Regions from separate parts of the Chryseobacterium sp. G0162 genome, predicted to be linked through region 2. Evidence: riboswitches for the same ligand, from Rfam matches in the RefSeq annotation. Region 2 holds a riboswitch; each other region holds the start of a gene.

Region 1 (6,591 bases), 640 kb from region 2:
TAGTTGATTTTTTTTGAATCTTCTTGAGGAATAACTTTGCAAAAAGCTTGTTACAAAATCAAAAATGATTGATTATAAATGAATTTTTAATCTTAGGTTATTATAATAGTTTTTATGAATTTTTCTTTCACATATATTTTTCGAATTTATGACAAAAATTTAAATAAAGAAAAGAAAAGTGGTTTTGAGGTTATTTTTAACAAGTAAACTATTATGCTAAAAAATAATTATGATTTAGAAATTAAGATAAACTAATCAATCCTTTATGAAATGCAAAAATCAATAATTAACAACACAAATGTCATTCAATAAATAAAAACACAAATGATGATTTTTAATACTTATGGAGTCTCTAAGAAATACCTTATCAATTTTTTAACTAAAATAAAAATACATTTACTAATGGTTGTTGTTTCTGAAGTATCATTTTCCCACGTAGGGATTAATAATGCCGGGACTCCTTATATGGGAACCATGAATGTTCCTTATCTGGGAGAAAGTGGTGGAACTTATCCTACACAATCCATAGGACCGTGAATGGGCTTACAGCAACTCTTTCTTCAGGGAATTTTAATTCTGGAGAGGGCACATTGAGGTATACGGTGTCAGTATACCTATAATTACCAATCCTACTACTACCATCTTCCCAACTAAATATTGGAGAACAGTCATGTTATGCAACAATAGGAGGAGGTAATATCCTGAAGATGGATAGACGGAATGATTTCTTAGTTTGATTTAATAACATGCACTATATAATGAAGTATTTATATAAGGATTTACAGCTGATTAAGCCGGAGATTTTTCTTAATAAGAGTAAAGAGGAAATCGTCTCAATGTTAGGACATGGTTTTAACTATTGGCATTCAGAGATTTGGAGCTATGCTGTGCCTCAAAAGATGTTTGAAAGCCGCAGATGCCTTCTCCTTGTCTTTGAAGATGATGTTGTAAAGCAGTCATACATAAAAAGATATTATTTTTGGGACTGAATGAAATAAAGAATATCAGGTAGAACGTCCAGTTATAATTGTGATTTTTTCATCTTGCTAATTTCCATATTTTGATGATGAATCTTAATTCTGCCTGATTTTTTAATTTATCAATATGTAATTTTTAAATAATGGTATTTGATTTTAAAAACATTCATATAGGAGCGTGTATTAAGGAAAGATATGAGAGCTTGGGAATTTCAATGATTCGGGTTTGCAACTTTCTTAATATTACAGATGATGAAGTGTACGAAATGTTTATGCAAAAAAGTCTGGATACGGAAGTTCTGTTGAGATGGAGTAAGCTTTTAGAATATGATTTCTTTAGAATCTATACCCAGCATATCATCATATTTGCACCGCAAGCCAATATGGGATATAATACAGTTAGTCCCAAAAAGGGTTCTTCTCTTCCGCAGTTTCGGAAGAATGTATATACTAAAGAAGTAATAGATTTTGTTTTGGAGCTTATCAGTACCGGACAGAAAACAAAACAACAGGTAATAGAGGAATACAAGATTCCTAAAACTACACTTTATAAATGGGCTAGTAAGTATGATAAATCTTAAATAGGTTTTTCATTTTGATAGTTAGAAAATAAATGGTTGGCTCATGCACTGAAATATTAAATTAAAAACATTGAATATATGATAGAACAAGGTCCTGATTATATAAGAATTTATACCGATATCATTGCCATGAAGCATCCTCAAAAGCTTGAAATATGTGCGCCTATTTTACAAAAAAAAAGATTGACGGCATTGGATGTTCTTAAGCTTAATGAAATTGTCTTCGGATTAGAAGGAATTGAAACAGAAAAATTTAATCAAAGACATAAGTCTTATGATAAGTCTGCTATTATAAAAATTTTAAATTTTCAAAAAGACCATGGATATAATAATACTCAAATGGCGAATCAATTTAAAATGAGTAGAAATACTTTAGCAAAGTGGAAAAAAAGTTTTGAATGTAATCAATAATTTTACATTTAAAACGGTTTTTAGAGATTTTAATTTAATGGTGCTTAGGCACCATTTTTTTGATATTATGAGATGGTTTTATCATTAAATACAATTTAATGATATTTATCATATTTATTAAAATGATAATTTATTTAAGGTCTTATAGTGGTGGGTATTAATAAAATATTATAATAAATTTTGAAAAATTATCATGAAAATTTTATAAGTCTACTTGTTTTGTAGACTAAAAGTTTATAGATTTGCAACCATATTTCGATCGGCTTATAAAGAAAGATGGAGGGAACTGACCCTACGAAGTCTTGACAACCTGCGTTATGTAAGGTGTTACATTCAGCCTTTAAAGGAAAAATAAGCATTTGGTTTATCGTATTTATCGATGCCCTTTGCTGTTTTTTCAGTAAAGGGCAAAATTTTAATATATGGTAAATAAAATTGATTATGATTAATAAAAATCTATTTAATTCTAAAATTTGGATTCCACCCGTTGCTGTATTTTTCTTAGGAATTGTAAGTGTAAGCGGGCAAAATTCCAAACCGAAAAAGGATACTCTTAAAGAAAAGGAAATTGATGAAGTGGTTGTGGTGGCTTACGGAAAAGCAAAAAGAAATAGCTACACCGGTTCCGTAGCAACAATTTCCAGTGATAAAATCAATAACAGACCTGTGACCAACATTACCAAAGCATTGGAAGGACAGGTTCCCGGAATTCAGGTTACCGGTGCATCAGGACAGCCTGGAGCTACTTCTACGATCAGGATCAGAGGGGTAGGTTCGGTTAGTGCTTCCAGTGAGCCTTTATACGTTGTGGATGGGATTCCTTTTGACGGAAACATCAATGCGATCAGTCCTAATGATATAGAATCCATCAGTGTTTTAAAAGATGCTACGGCAAGTGCTTTGTATGGTTCAAGAGGAGCGAACGGAATTATTATCATTACCACAAAATCCGGTAAAAAAGGAGAAGCCAGGGTAAACCTTAACATCAGCCAGGGGTTTTCAGGCAGAGCGGTAAAAGATTATGAGCAGGTCACTACGGATCAATATTTCCAATTGTATTGGGAGGCAATGAGAAACGGATACCAATCCGGTCAGATTTCTGCACAACAGGCAGCACAGATGGCAACAGACAATATTGTATCTGGTACCGGATTATCAATTAATCCTTATGGAGCTAATTATCCAAAACCAGTGGGAACAGACGGGAAATTATTACCGGGGGCGAGAGCTTTATGGAATGATGACTGGAGAGATGTTCTTCAAAGAGTTGCTTCCAGAAATCAGGTTGATCTAGACATCAGCGGGGGAAATGAAAAAAGTAATTATTTCTTTTCATTAGGTTATCTAGATGATAAAGGAATGGCTATTGAATCTGGGTTTAAAAGATACAGTACGAGATTAAAAATAAATTCTGAAGTTAAAAAATGGTTGAATGTTGGAGCGAACTTAAGTTACACGAACAGTATTCAGCAGGCTCCAAGTTCTTCAGATTCTAAGGCGAGTAATATTATTCAGGCGGCAAGGGCAATTCCGTCTTTTTATCCTTATTATGAAAGAAATCCGGATGGATCTTATGTAGTGGATGCGGAAGGGAACAAGATTTATGATTTTGGAAGATACAGACCTACTGCGGCACTTCAGAATCAAAATTTAGCGGCAAGTTTACCATTGGATAAAAATGAAAATAAGATCGATAATTTTTCAGGGAAAGGATTTATGGAGTTTACATTTCTTCCGGAGCTGAAGTTTAGAACGAGTTTTTCTGTTGATCTTGTTAGCTTTAATGAGCATTTTTATACCAATCCGCTTCTTGGACAAGGAAAGGAGACCGGAGGATCTGTAAGAAAAGCGAATAGCAGAACACTTTCCTATACGACCAGTAATATTCTGACTTATGATAAGAGGTTTGGAAAACATCATATTAATGTATTGGGAGGTCATGAATTTTATAAATATGATTACCAAATTATTTCCGGTAGCAGACAGGGTTTCTCATTACCTAACTACTATGAGCCTGATGCAGCCTCTCTGTTAGTGGATTTTGGAGGGAATAGTGATAAATTAAGCTTGTTGAGTTTCCTTGGAAAGGTGGAGTATGATTTTGATAATAAATATTTCTTATCTGCATCTACAAGAGCTGATAGTTCTTCAAGATTTTCAAAAGATAACAGATGGGGGACATTCTGGTCTGTAGGAGGTTCATGGAAACTTTCAAATGAAGAATTTATTAAAAATCTAAATTTCTTCAATCAGTTGACATTACGTGCAAGTTATGGAGGACAGGGGAATGATAAATTATTAAGGCCCAATGGACAGAGCCTTTATTATGCTTATCAGGAATTATACAGGGACTCACCTCTAGCTGGTGAGCCTGGAAAAACGTTGGAGAAAGTAGGAACTCCTAATCTGAAATGGGAAACCAATCTTAATTTGAATGTAGGACTTGAGTTTGCCATTCTTAATAACAGAATTAAAGGAAACGTAGAATATTTTGAAAGAAAAAGTAAAGACCTCCTCTTTAATGTACCGGTTGCTCCGTCTTTAGGGATCACTGATTATCCGGCCAATATTGGAACAATAAAGAATACAGGTTTTGAATTTTCATTATTCACAACGCCTATTAAAAATACGGACTTCCAATGGAACGTGGATATTAATCTGAGCACCTTAAACAATACGGTAACTAAATTGCCTAAAGGTCCTCTTGTGGTAGGAACAACAAAACAATTGAATGAAGGGGGATCTGTATATGATTTCTTTATTCCGGAATGGGTAGGAGTAGACCCAAGTAATGGAAAACCATTGTGGAAAACCATTACAAAGGATGCTAATGGAAATCCGGTGGAAGGAACAACTTCAGAATATGCCAAGGCTACAAAAATGCTGCAAGGTTCTGCTCTGCCTAAGTTAACCGGAGGAGTCAGCACGAGCATTAATTATAAGAGTTTTGATTTTTCTGCATTACTGACATTCAAGATTGGAGGGAAGATTCTGGACACAGATTATACTTCAATCTTACACAGTGGAAACTTAGGTGGACGCGCATGGGGGACGGAAATGCTAAACAGATGGACTCCTGACAATCCTTATACAGATGTCCCGGCTTTAAGTACAAAAACGAATAACTGGACTTCGGTTTCTACAAGGTTTCTTTATTCAGGAACGTATGCAAGGCTTAAGAATGTAAGCTTAGGATATACATTACCATCGGATTATTTTGAAACAATTGGATTGAAGAAGTTCAGAATTTATGTTCAGGCAGAGAATCTTCTGACTTTCTATAAACATAAAGGAATGGATCCTGAACAGGCACTGGACGGGACCACATATTACAGATATCCGGCTATGAGAACGATTACTTTTGGTCTTCAGGCAACGTTTTAACCCTTAACATTTGAAACAATGAAACAATTAAAATATTTATCTTTTGCATTAATAGGATTATGGTCACTCACAAGTTGTGAAAGTGAGATGGATACTGCTCCTACGGATCAGGCGAATAGTGTAGAAGTTTTTAAAACAGCTGAAAGTGCAGAAACAGTAATTAACGGAACCTGGGCGAAATTCAATAATGACGGAACTACTTTTGCTAATATCGGGTATTCAACTGTATTAAGAGCAAGTGATGCTATGGGAAGCGATGTAGCTGTGTTAACCAATAAGTATGGCTTTTCATCGACCTATGATTTTACAGAAATGGTGAATAATACAGCGGCTCGTCCTTTATTTATCTGGACAATGTTATATTCCACCATCAATAATATGAATAATGTTATTGCCAAAATTGATGCAGCAGAGGGAAGCCAGGCAAAGAAAGATCAGGTAAAAGGTCAGGCAAAAGCATTGCGTGCGTTCTGTTATCTGAATATTGCCAGCTTTTATCAGTTCAGCTACCTAAAAGATAAATCGGCTTTAACGGCTCCAATCTATACAGAGCCTTCATCAACAAGTAGTGTTGCAAAGAAAAAATCCAGCCTGGAAGATATTTATACTTTGATTAAAAGTGATCTTACGGATGCTGATAACTTATTGAAGAATTATACAAGAAATAAAAAGGATAAGATCAACCGTAACGTTGTCAACGGGATTTTAGCAAGAGTTTATTTGAATACCGGAGAATGGACTAAAGCTGCTGCTGCTGCAAAAACAGCAAGAGAAGGTTTTGCATTGATGACTCCGGAAAAATATAAGGAAGGGTTCAATGATATTAATAATGGAGAATGGATCTGGGGGCATGCACAGACGCAAGAGATGTCGGATGCAAGTTATGCCTTCCATTATCTGGATGTGTCTTCATCAGGGAGTTATTATTACAGTTTCATGGCCGATCCTTATTTTAAAAAACTGTTTGATAGCAATGATATCAGATCTGAGTTATTTTCATGGGATGGACTTCCAGCAAGGGAAGGATTGTTGAGATATGCTAAATTCAAGTTTAAGTCAACACTTATTGCAGATATTGTTTATATGAGAGCGGCTGAAATGTACCTGATTGAAGCTGAGTCAGAAGCAAGAAATGGAAATCCAGCTCAGGCAGTAGCTGTTTTAAATCAATTAAGAGCAGCAAGAAATGCTAATGCTTATACAGGTTCATTAGCACAAAATGATGTGATAAATGAAGT
Region 2 (6,591 bases):
GATTACTTCTGCAGGACAAAAAGGATACTTCTGGAGTTCTACACCTACTGGTATTGGAGGAAAATATTTGTACATAGGAACTACCATTACTAATGCTTCTGCAGGAGCTTCACGAGGACAAGGATCTTCAGTAAGATGTATGAAAATAGAGTCAGAGCTTGGAACTTCTGATCTCAATTTGAAGAAAAAAACGGTTGAGGTCTTTCCAAATCCCGTAAAAGGAATTCTTACAGTAAAAAGTACTTCTTTGATTGAAGGAATCAAGATCATTAATGCTGTTGGGCAAAGTATAATAGCCCCATTCTCAGATAATCAGATCAACATGAATGCTCTTCCCTCTGGTTTATACATGATACAGTTAAAATTAAAGAACGGAGAATCTGTGGTAAAGAAAATTATGAAAGACTAATTTTTTTAACATTTGAATCAATATATCTGTTAGATTTCCGTTACATACGATAGTTCATTACAATTACTTTTATTGAAAGGCTCATGGAATTTTTTTCATGGGCCTTTTTTATGCTATGTTGATCCTTGTTTAATCAAAAAAAGAATAAAATCATCACTGCAAAAAAGAAATTAATATTATATTCGATAAAAATAAAGATATGAAAAAATTCTATTTCGTTGTTTTGTTGATCATTACAACGGTTGTTTTCGGGCAGATTAATTATACGATTTCACCCAATCCGTTTAATGAAACAGATGCAATTACACTGACAGTTCCAGGTGATCAGATTGATGAATCGGCCTGGGGAGTAACTAATAATTCAATTTATATGTGGTCCTGGTCCTTTGATACCAATTATCAGAACAGCCAGGATTGTCCAACCAACGGAAGCTGGAACAACTCCAATGAATTGAATAAGCTTAATTACAATGTTTCAACAGATACATACACTCTAACATTAACGCCAACGGCTTTTTTCGGTAGAACAGGAATCGGAAGATTTGGATTTTTATTAAAAGATAAAACCGGATCACATCAGACTTCCCCTGATATTTTTGTGAATGTAGGGGTACTGAATTTAAATTTAACGAATCCAACTGCAAACAGCCTTACAACAGTTCCAACAGGGAATTCAATTAATATTACGGCAACAACGAACGTTAATGCTACTTTTCAGCTTAAAGCCAATGGGGTTGTAATAAATTCTACATCTACACCCTCTCAGTCTTATTCTTATAATTACACGGTATCTCAAGATGCGAATATGGAAGTAATCGCCACAGAGGGAAGCAGCTCAAAAAATGCAACATTTATTTTACAGGTTCCCCGAAATGTTGTTTCTGAAGCCATACCGGGTTGGATCAAACAGGGAATAAATTATGATCTGGCAGATCAAACGAAGATTGGGCTTGCTTTGTATGCTCCTCACAAAAGCTTTGTCCACGTGATCGGAAGTTTTAATAACTGGGTTGTGAATGATACCTATCTGATGAAAAGAGATACCGCTAATCCCGATCTTTACTGGATTGAATTAAATGGATTAACTCCACAACAAATGTATACGTTCCAATATAGGACTAATGATTTGAAAAAAGTGGCTGACCCTTATTCTCCTCAGATCTTATCATCTTATGATGACCAGTGGATTTCCTCTTCTACCTATCCGAATCTTCCGGCATTTCCGGCAGGACAGGATTTTGAGGTTTCAATATTCAAAACGGGGCAAACTCCTTACAACTGGCAGGTGACTAATTTTCAAAGACCCGCAAAAGAAGATCTTATTGTATATGAATTGTTGTTAAGAGATTTTACACAGGAAAAAAACTGGCAGTCTTTAATTAACAAAATTTCTTATTTAAAAAATCTAAAGATTAATGCCATTGAATTGCTCCCTATTATGGAATTTGAAGGAAATCTTTCCTGGGGATATAATACCTCTTTTCATTATGCTTTAGACAAAGCTTATGGAACACCTGAAAAATTCAAAGAGTTTGTTGATCTGTGTCATCAGAATGGGATTGCTGTCATTCTTGATGTTGCCTTTAATCATGCAACAGGGCGTTCTCCTTTGGTAAGACTCTGGAATATAGATCCGGATGGTGATGGTTACGGTGATGTGGCAGCTAATAATCCTTATTTCAATCAGGTTCCTAAACATTCATATAATGTGTTTAATGATTTTAACCATACCAGTCCTTCAACTCAATATTACGTTGAAAGGTGTCTTCAGCAGTGGTTAAAGGAGTATCGTATTGATGGGTTTCGTTGGGATTTGACAAAAGGCTTTACGCAAAACTGTTCTGAAAATGATGAAAACTGTACAAATGCTTATCAGCAGGATAGGGTAGATATTATGAAGAACTATGCAGACAGACAATGGGCACTGGATCCTAATTCTTATATGATATTTGAGCATTTGGGAACTGATGCAGAAGAACAACAATGGGCCAATTACAGAGTGGCAGAAGGAAAAGGAGTGATGCTTTGGAATAAACAAACAGAGCCTTATAATCAAAATACGATGGGGTATAAAGATAATAGCAATTATGACCGCATGAATCATAGTCTTCATGGTTTTACCGATATGTGTGCTGTGGGATATGGAGAAAGTCATGATGAAGAAAGGCTGATGTTTAAAAATCTCGCTTATGGAGCGATCAATGGAAGTTATAGTGTAAAGAATTTGAATACGGCTTTGGAAAGGATGAAAACATTTGGAGCTACCTTCTTTACCATTCCCGGTCCTAAGATGATCTGGCAGTTTGGAGAATTGGGCTACGAATTCAGTATCAACCGATGCACGGATGGTAGCATTAACAATGGATGCAGAACCGATGAAAAACCTGTAGCCTTCACATTAGGATATGATACTGATGCCAACAGAAAGGCAGTTTATGATACTTGGGCAAAGATTATTGATATCAGAAATACCAATCCGGTATTCAAATCAAAGACTTATACCATAGAGTCAAACAATCTTGCCAATGATCCTGATGGGCTTATCACAAGAATTTATGTATATGACAATACAATCAACGGAATGAAAAACGTAGTCGTTCTGGCAAATTATTCTACTGCTGTACAAAATGTTGTTCCTTATTTTCCTTATGCTGGCCAGTGGAAAAACCTGATGGATGATACGGTTTCAAACATCGCTTCAACAACAGCTCCTATCACTTTACAGGCTGGAGAATTCAGAATTTTTGGAAACTATGCCGGAGCTTTATCTACCTCTGATGTGAGTGCTGCAAACAAGCTATCCCTTCAGATTGCTGATAATCCGATTAAAAATGGTGTTGCAAAATTAATATTTAACAAAGCCAGAAATGGAGAAATCATGATTTTCGATAGAAGTGGTAAAAAGTTGGATTCATTTAAGTTGAATAAAGAAAATGGGACTTATGAACTAAGAGTCAATTATCCGTCGGGAATGTATCTGGTTCATCTGAAATCAGAAAACGGAATGGCTATTGAAAAAATGATCGTGAAATAAATACAAAGGCAAATTGGCAATTCAGCGAATTTGCCTTTTTTCTTGGTAGTGATTATCCGCTTTTTGCATATTTGAAAAATTAGTCTACCTTTGCACTAGATTTATCAAGAAAGGTGGAGGGATTTGGCCCAATGAAACCTTAGCAACCTACACGATTCCAAAAGTGTAAAGGTGCTAATTCCAACCCGATGGGGAGATAAGTGAAGTCAATATTTCTTATACGAATTCCATTTCTTGAAGTCTTGTGTAGCTGCAGAATCATCTGCGGAAGAATATTATTAATTGGCAAGAACAAAGATGAAAAAATTAAGCACTGCTATATTATTGCTAGGGACAATTTTAGTCGCTGCCCAGGAGCAGGAGGAAAAAGGAAAACAAATCGAAGACATTATCATCGTCGGAAACCGAAATGTTAAAAGAACAAAATTAGAGACGCCGGTTCCTGTAGATGTAATCAATATTGATAAAGTCCAAAGATCATCTCCACAAATTACGGCTCAGGACATTCTGAATTATGTGATCCCTTCATTTAATGCTGTAAGACAGTCTGCTTCTGATGGAACGGAGCATATTGATCCTGTAACACTAAGAGGAATGGGGCCGGATCAGGTGTTGGTATTGCTTAACGGGAAGAGAAGACATACGACTTCCCTGGTAAACTATCAGAATACGGTAGGAAATGGATCTGTAGGAACAGATTTAAGTACAATTCCTGTCATTGCTATTGAAAAAATTGAAGTATTAAGAGACGGTGCAGCAGCACAATACGGTTCTGATGCCATTGCAGGAGTAATTAATATTATTCTAAAAAAGAATGCAGGCGCTTCAGCAAGTTTAACCTATGGATTAAGCGGAAGAAATGATGGTGATACTTACCAGGCCGGCGTTAATTATGGAACTTCTTTGGGTAAAGATGAAGGTTTTATCAATCTTTCATTGCAGCTAAGTCACAGAGGAAAAACAACGAGAACCCAAAATCACGATCTTGATATTTTCGGAAATAATTTTGCCTACGAATTTGCAGATAATCCAGATATTGCAAGACAAAATGATGATGATGAAATAAATAAAAGAGGATTAACAAGAGACTATTTTAATTTCCAGATCGGAGATGCCCAAATCAGACAAGGGCAAGTGTTTTTCAATGCAGAATACCCTTTGAACGATAACTTTAAATTCTATTCCTTTGGTGGTTTCAGCATTAAAGAAGGAAAAGGGTATGGTTTCAGAAGACTTCCCAATGAAGATTTTAATATTGTTAAAGAAATATACCCTAACGGTTTTCAGGCAGTTCTGAATTCTCAGATCTACGATATTTCCTATGCTGTAGGTGCGAAATATAATGTTAATAATTGGCTGATAGACCTGAGTAATACCTTTGGGAGCAATACTTTCAATTATAACGTAAGCAATACCAATAATGCTTCTCTTGGGATAAAATCACCCACCCGATTTTATGCAGGAGCACACAGTTTTCTGCAAAATACCATTAATCTTGATATTTCAAAAAAGATAAAGAACTTCAATATTGCCTTTGGAGGAGAATTCAGGTTTGAACAATACCAGATTAAAGCAGGCGATGAGGCTTCTTATACCCAATATGATGTGAACGGTAATGTTGCAACACAAGGTTCTACAGTGATTGGGGCAGGAGGTTCTCAGTCTTTTATAGGTTTTTCACCGGATAATGCCTTGAAAAAAGATAGGCATTCAACAGCGGTGTATGCTGATATTTCCTATGATCTTGCTAAGAAACTGAATATTGATGCTGCTGCCAGATTTGAAAACTATTCAGATTTTGGAAGTACCCTGAACGGAAAATTGGCTGTGAGATATGAGTTTGTGAAAAATTATGCAGTAAGAGCAGCTGTAGGAACAGGATTCAGGGCGCCATCACTTCAGCAGCAGTATTTTAATAACTCTTTTGCGGATATTTCTACTTCAGGTGATGGAATTGTAAGGAAAGGAATTTTTAATAATGACAGCAAGGCAGCAGAGGTTCTCGGATTTGATAAATTAAAACAAGAAACATCTGTAAACGGAAGTGCCGGATTTACCTTACAACCTGCCAAAGGCTTATTCATTACTGTAGACGGATATATTATTAAAGTGAAAGACAGAATTGTCATTACCAGCAATATCACAGATTCCAGATTATCTGATATTTCAGTAGTAGGAGAAGGAAGTGCAGTAGAAAGCGGCAGATTCTTTGCCAACGCGATTGATACGGAAACAAAAGGAGTAGATGTAGTGGTTTCCTATGATTGGAAACTGGCAGGTGGAAACTTAAATATCAATCTTGCCGGAAACTATACAGAAACAAAAATTACAGACTTTCATTTTCCTGAACATCTGGGAACACCTCAGAATGAATTTTTTGGCCCGGATCAGATTAATATTATTGAAACTTTATCCCCAAAAACAAAAGCTTCATTAGGATTGACGTATGGAATTGGAAAATTCAATTTTCTCGTAAGAAATACCTATTTTGGTAAAGTCATAAGAGACGGATTTCCTTTCGGAGAGGTTCAGGAGTTTTCACCAAAGGTAGTTACTGATGTAAGTGTAGGGTATGATATTACAAAAAATATCAACTTTACGGTGGGAGCTAATAACGTATTTGATGTTTTCCCGGATCTTCAGATCTATAAAAATTCATATTATGGAGTGTTCAAATATGCACCGGTTCAAATGGGTACATTGGGAAGCTATTTTTTTGGAAGGCTTAATTTTAATTTTTAATGAGTAAATGAGTACTGCTTCACATCAGATTGGCTGGAAAACAGCCGCAGCCATTGTCGTTTCCAATATGATAGGGACAGGGATTTTTACAACCCTGGGATTTCAATTATCAGATATTACCAATACCTACAGTATTTTCCTGTTATGGATAATCGGAGGAATTCTGGCGCTGTTCGGAGCTTTCTGCTATGCGGAATTAGGCTCCCATTTTAAAGGAAACGGCGGTGATTTTATTTATCTTAAAGAAACGTATCATCCTTTATTTGGATACCTGATAAGTTGGATTTCCTTAATTATTGGGTTTTCTTCGCCAGTCGCATTGGCAGCTTTAGCCATGTCGAAATATCTTTCTGTATTTGATTATTCATTCGGAAATGGCTTTGCGATTGCAGCGATCTTTTTGGTA
Region 3 (6,591 bases), 790 kb from region 2:
AGAGATTTTGTAACTCCTGAAGATATCAAAGAGGCAAGTTATGCCGTATTAAGACACAGAGTGATAGTTTCTCCGGAAAGAGAAATGGAAGGCCTTACTGCAGATGAAATTATCCGTCAAATCTTAGAAGGAATAGAAATCCCTAGATAGGTAATAGGTAAGGATCTCTTGTAAAACCTATAATCTGCTACCAGCCACCTAAACAATGAAAAACTTATATATCAATACACGTTTCTTCTTTACGCTCATTGGAGTGGGGATACTGTATGTTCTGACATTTTTCTTTCCGGTGTTGATGTGGGTAGCCCACATTGCACTTCTGATATGCTTTCTTGCCGTAATAGTGGATTATTTGCTGATTTTTAATCAGAAAAATGCCGTACAGGCACAAAGAATATTGCCGGAAAAATTGTCCAATGGTGATGAGAACTTTGTAAAGATTGATATTAAAAATAACTACAGTTTTAAAATCAATACTAAGATTATTGATGAGATCCCGTTTCAGTTTCAGAAAAGAGATTTTCTAATTGAAAAATCAATTAATGCTGACGCCAACACATTCTTTCAGTATAGTTTAGAACCCAAAGAAAGAGGGGAATATCATTTTGGAAGCCTTAATGTTTATGCTTCATCACCTTTAGGATTTGTTTCGAAAAGATTCAATTTTCAGAAGGATGCGATGTTACCTTCTTATCCGTCTTTTATCCATCTTAGAAAATATGAATTGATGGCTTTACAGAGTGAATTTCTGTTAGGCGGAATAAAAAAAGTAAGAAAGTTGGGGCATACTATGGAATTTGAACAGATCAAAGAGTATGTTCCGGGAGATGATATCAGAACGATCAACTGGAAAGCAACTTCTAAAGCCAATCGTCTGATGGTAAACCAATTTCAGGATGAGAAATCACAACGTATTTTCATGCTGATAGATAAAGGGAGAACCATGAAGATGCCTTTTAAAGGATTGAGCCTTTTAGATTATTCCATCAATGCAACGATGGCTTTATCTCATATTATTCTAAGAAAAGGAGATCGAGCAGGAATGATGACTTTCTCCAAAAAAGCTGAAAATAAAATTGCAGCAGAGAATAAGTCTGGACAGCTTAAGAAAATATCAGAATCACTTTATAATATTAAAACAGATTTCTTTGAAAGTGATTTCAACCGACTGTATCAGGATGTAAAATATTCGATCAACCAGAGAAGTCTTATTTTGTTATTTACCAATTTTGAAACGCTAGATGGATTAAACCGTCAGTTAAAATATCTTCGCGGAATTGCTAAGAACCACTTGTTGGTTGTGGTATTCTTCAAAAACTCAGAATTACAAACATTGATTCATAAGAATCCGGAAAGTATGCAGGAAATCTATGATGAAATTGTTGCTGAAAAATTCGAATTTGAAAAGAAACTGATTATTCAGGAGCTCCGTAAATATGGGATTTATACAGTATATACACTTCCTGAGAATTTGAATATTGACGTTATCAATAAATATTTGGAGATAAAAGCCAGAGGAATTTTATAATTTTGCAACAAGCAACAAGCAACAAGCAACAAGCAACAATGAAAATAACACTAAATAGAATCAACGACGACTTTTTATTTGAATGTACAAACAGTCAGGGAAATTCCATCCTTTTAGACAATACTTCCCAGCCAGGAGCTAAAGGAGTTTCTCCAATGGAAAGTGTCCTGATGGCAGTGGCTGGATGCAGCGGAATAGATGTAGTTTCAATTTTAAAAAAGCAACGTCAGGAAATTAAAAGTTTTCAGGCAGAAGTAGAAGGGGAGAGAGTTCAGGTAGACGATGCAAAACCTTTCAAATCAATTATGGTTAAATTCCTTTTAGAAGGTGAAATTGATTCTAAGAAAGCTTTAAAAGCTGCAGAATTATCTTTCGAAAAATATTGTTCTGTATCGAAAACTTTAGAACCGAACGTAGAAATCGGATACGAAGTATTCGTAAACGGAGAAAAAATTTAAAACTATAGTGAGGCCTTTAAGCCTCATTTTTTATTTGACACAAATGCACGAATAAAATAGTTTATAAGCATTCTAAGAACTATGTACCTATATGGTTTAAAAATTCTTACCACATAGACTTTATGCAAAAAAATATATATGCAAAAAGAAAACCGGATGTTTCATCCGGTTTTTTTATTACTCATTACCTATTATTCATTGCCCATTAAAAGGTAAGTCTTGGTTTTATCAATTTCGCCACAGTAGCCGTCCATCCTGTTTGATGGGAAGCTCCTACGCCTCGGCCATTGTCTCCATGGAAATATTCAAAAAAGGTGATGTAGTCTCTAAAGTGTTCATCGTAATTGAATTTCGGATTTCCTCCATTGAAGGCTCGTTGTCCATGTTCATCCTTTAGGAAGATAGAACATAGTCTCTTACTGATATTCTGTGCCACTTCATCCAGGTTTTTCTTTTCACCGCTTCCTGTTGGGAATTCTACTTTTAAGCTATTTCCATAATAATAGTGGAAACGTTGTAAGCTTTCTACAATAAGAAAATTAATAGGGAACCAGATCGGACCACGCCAGTTACTGTTTCCGCCAAACATTCTGCTATCACTTTCTGCAGGCGTATAATATACTACATTTTCATGGCCGTGAACAGAGAATACAAATGGATTTTCCTCATATACTTTAGACATAGCCCGGATTCCGTAAGCGCTTAGAAATTCCTTTTCATCAAGCATTCTTGATAATACTTTAGTCAGTCTGTTTTTACGAAGGATGCTCATCAGATGTTTTCTGCCCTGGCCTTCTTCATCCCAATGAGAAACAAGTTTGGTGAGTTCCGGTTTGTTTTTTAAGATCCATTCCATTCTGGTTTTGAAATTCGGCATCTTTTCCAGAAGGCGGTGATCTACAATTTCTACGGCAAATAATGGAATTAATCCAACAATACTTCTCAATCGTAAAGAAACACTGTTTCCATTTCCAAGCTGAAGAACATCATAGAAAAATCCGTCTTCCTCATTCCATAGCCCTTTGGTTCCTTCACCAAGATTTTCCATAGCTTCTGCGATATAAAGGTAATGCTCAAAGAATTTGATGGCCATATCTTCATATACCTGATAATATTGGGCAAGTTCCATGGCAATTCGCATCATGTTCAGCGCATACATCGCCATCCAGCTTGTTCCGTCTGCTTGTTCCAGATGTTGTCCATCCTCTAAAACCATATTTCGGTCAAAGGCTCCGATATTATCCAGTCCAAGAAAACCGCCACCAAAAATATTTTTTCCGTTTTTATCCTTTCTGTTCACCCACCAAGTGAAATTCAGAAGAAGTTTTTGGAAGACTTTTTCAAGGAATAATAAATCGGGTTTTCCATTGTTTTTTTCATCAATTTTAAAAACCCTGAAGCATGACCATGCGTGTACGGGTGGATTTACATCGCTCATATTCCATTCATAGGCAGGCAGTTGTCCGTTAGGATGCATGTACCATTCTTTGGTAAGGAGTAATAGCTGTCCTTTGGCAAATTCAGCATCAATGATGGATAAAGGAACACAGTGAAATGCCAAATCCCAGGTTGCATACCATGGATATTCCCATTTATCGGGCATCGAAATAATATCTTTATTGTGAAGATGGTTCCATTCCGTATTTCTTACATACTGATTAAAGTTTCTGGGTGCCTCAAAGTTAGGATCCCCTTTGAGCCATTTTCCAACATTATAGTGATAAAACTGTTTATTCCAAAGAAGTCCTGCAAAAGCTTGTCTTTGAACATTCCTTTCGTCTTCATTGGTGGTATCATTCTGAATTTCATGGTAAAATTCTTCCGCTTCAGATTGTCTGATCTCAAAGATTTTATCAAAGTTTTCAAAAGGCTCATCGCTTTCCTCAGGACATAGTCTGAATTCAAAGACCTGAGATTGCCCGGCTCCAATGAGTTCATCAATTAAAAAAGAAGCTTTGCTTCCTCTTTTTTCAGGGTTTACGGTGTTACTATGATGGACGATAAAATCATTGATGCCATCTTTAAAATAAGTGTTTTCTGTCTGTGGTGCTCCATACAACTTTGGAGTGTTGGTTTCATTTTCGCAGAATACACTTTGAGCATTTCCATTTCTTGAATAAAACTTTTTGATGGAAATACTGTCGTGTCCAATAGTAATACTTCCGTCATCGGAGGCATTCATGTCTCCTTTATAGGTATTATAACCCCATTTCCAATTATTTCTGAACCAAGCTGTTGGTGCTACCACTATCGGGGCATCCTGTTGGCTTCGGTTGCATATTGTTACCCTTACCAGAATATCGTTGTGATCTGCTTTACAATATTCAATGAAAATATCAAAATAGGCATCATTATCAAAAATTCCTGTATCAAAGATCTCATATTCCGGTTCCTGTTTGCTGCGTCTTCCGTTGACTGTAACGAGTTCATCATAAGGGAATTCATTGATCGGATATTTGTAAACCATTTTCATATAACTATGAGTAGGGGTATTATCCAGATAATAGAAAATTTCCTTGATGTCTTCTCCGTGGTTTCCCTGAGGATTGCTCAGACCAAAGAAACGTTCCTTAACGATTTTATCTTTTTTATTCCAGAACGAAAGCGCAAAGCAGAACAGTTGTTTTACGTCAGAAATTCCTGCAATACCTTCTTCACCCCAACGGTAGGCATAGCTTTCCGCATTATTATGATTGGTATGGTTCCAGGCATTTCCGTCCGGGCTATAATCTTCCCTTACATTTCCCCATTGCCGGTTGCTTACATAAGGTCCCCAGTTTTTCCATTTGGTATCTTGTAATCTTTCTTTTTCGGCGATCATATATCATCATTTTTCTATACGAAGGTAGTTTTTTTGAAAAATAATTCCAATTCATTTTATCTGAAGAATAATTAATATGCCCTTGAGAGACTTCTATTTAAGGGCTTTTTAAAATATTAAATTATTTTTTTTTTGATTTTAAAAGAAAAGAACTACCTTTGCACCATTCGTTCATTCAAATATTGAAAATGTTATCAAGAAAGGTTGAGGGATTAGACCCTATGAAACCTTAGCAACCCTTTGCGCAAGCAAAGAAGGTGCTACGTTCTACCAAAATTATTTTGGACAGATAACTTACTGAAGTTCTTTTCAGCCATTTCCTGTGGCATTTTCAATTGTATTAAAATATATAATAGAATTGAAAACAGAACTAAACTATATTAATCTTTCGTATCAAATCCATTCCCAAAAGGAATACAATATCTCGTTGAGCTATGAGCTTTTCGGGAAAGATCTGTTTACAGCCCCAATCATTTTAATTAATCATGCCCTTACCGGAAATTCAAATGTATCCGGAGAAAAAGGCTGGTGGAAACAATTGGTAGGCGAAAATCAGATCGTTGATACTAATAAGTACACTGTTCTGTGTTTCAATATCCCCGGAAACGGATACGATCATTTTTTAATTGAAGACTATGAAGACTTCACGCCTTCAGACATAGCCAATATTTTTCTGAAAGGATTAGAAGCTCTACATATCAAAAATTTATATACCATTATTGGAGGCTCCCTGGGAGGAGGAATTGCATGGGAAATGTTAGCAAAACAACCAAAGCTGGCAGAAATTTTTATTCCCATTGCCTGTGATTACAGAACACATGATTGGCTTCATGCACAATGTCTGGTTCAGAAATTTTTATTGAATGATAAAGAAGAACCATTACAAAAAGCAAGAATCCATGCGATGTTGTGCTATAGAACTCCGGAATCACTTAACGACAGATTTCAAAACAAATACAATCAGGAAAGGCAACGCTTAGAATCAGAAGACTGGCTGGTTTATCATGGTAACGCGCTAAACGAAAGGTTTAGTTTACAAGCATACAAGCTGATGAATCATTTACTGATGAATATCAATGCTGATGAAACTACTCTGGAGAATATACAAGCACGAATGCACATGATCTCCGTAGATACAGATTTATTCTTCCCGGCTTCTGAAATCCGAATGTGTTTTGAGAAACTGAAAAAGAAAAAGGAGAATATCTCTTATCACGAGATCCAATCTATACATGGGCATGACGCCTTCCTAATGGAATATCAACAATTAAATAATATCATAAAAAACATTTTATAAGTAATGAAAAATGCTAAAGAAATAAAATTTTTGAAGAACAGATCAATTGTCAAATTTGAAGGGGAAGATTTCTTAGGGGAAATCGGAATTGACGGACGAATTTTTAAAGCGCTTACTTTAGCGCGCATCAGTGTGGGAGTAATCTCCCAGCAAGCTATAGAAAACGGAATTTCTATTTTAGTTCACGAAAATGATGCTGAAAAAGCAGTGGCTTGTCTTATTGATGAATTTGAAACAGAAAGAAAATCAGGAAAAGTATCTCAAATATACAGTATCAACAATGTTTCTGTTATAGGTTTTGTAGCAGAAGATTCTAACAAAATTTTTGCAGAACTCGCAAGAAACAACGTTTTCCCATTGCTGTTAAATCAGGTTGCCGGTGAAAACAGAGTAAATATCGTGGTGACTTCTTCACAGGACGAAAAAACCAGGAATATTATAGAATCTGAGATTTTCAAAAAGCCGAAGACCGTTCATCTGGCCATTA

Evidence for each region. A riboswitch is a leader RNA that binds a small molecule or an ion and turns the genes downstream of it on or off. The one in region 2 is predicted to bind S-adenosylmethionine.
Region 1: it holds a riboswitch for S-adenosylmethionine, as region 2 does, so the genes downstream of both, EG344_RS09485 (SusC/RagA family TonB-linked outer membrane protein) here and EG344_RS12385 (TonB-dependent receptor plug domain-containing protein) in region 2, are expected to answer to the same signal.
Region 3: it holds a riboswitch for S-adenosylmethionine, as region 2 does, so the genes downstream of both, EG344_RS24270 (alpha/beta fold hydrolase) here and EG344_RS12385 (TonB-dependent receptor plug domain-containing protein) in region 2, are expected to answer to the same signal.

What each region holds. Positions count from the first base shown of each region.
Region 1 is NZ_CP033922.1:2,057,155-2,063,745, reverse strand. Features, by position in the region: gene EG344_RS09500 (hypothetical protein) at 325-537, shown strand; gene EG344_RS09495 (transposase) at 1,121-1,558, shown strand; gene EG344_RS09490 (helix-turn-helix domain-containing protein) at 1,637-1,969, shown strand; SAM riboswitch class I at 2,231-2,327, shown strand; gene EG344_RS09485 (SusC/RagA family TonB-linked outer membrane protein) at 2,411-5,353, shown strand; gene EG344_RS09480 (RagB/SusD family nutrient uptake outer membrane protein) at 5,372-6,591, shown strand, end outside.
Region 2 is NZ_CP033922.1:2,699,718-2,706,308, forward strand. Features, by position in the region: gene EG344_RS12375 (T9SS type A sorting domain-containing protein) at 1-409, shown strand, start outside; gene EG344_RS12380 (alpha-amylase family glycosyl hydrolase) at 609-3,443, shown strand; SAM riboswitch class I at 3,542-3,646, shown strand; gene EG344_RS12385 (TonB-dependent receptor plug domain-containing protein) at 3,741-6,185, shown strand; gene EG344_RS12390 (APC family permease) at 6,193-6,591, shown strand, end outside.
Region 3 is NZ_CP033922.1:1,906,377-1,912,967, reverse strand. Features, by position in the region: gene EG344_RS08765 (AAA family ATPase) at 1-150, shown strand, start outside; gene EG344_RS08760 (DUF58 domain-containing protein) at 206-1,528, shown strand; gene EG344_RS08755 (OsmC family protein) at 1,567-1,986, shown strand; gene EG344_RS08750 (MGH1-like glycoside hydrolase domain-containing protein) at 2,192-4,807, opposite strand; SAM riboswitch class I at 4,996-5,103, shown strand; gene EG344_RS24270 (alpha/beta fold hydrolase) at 5,166-6,104, shown strand; gene EG344_RS24265 (ACT domain-containing protein) at 6,108-6,591, shown strand, end outside.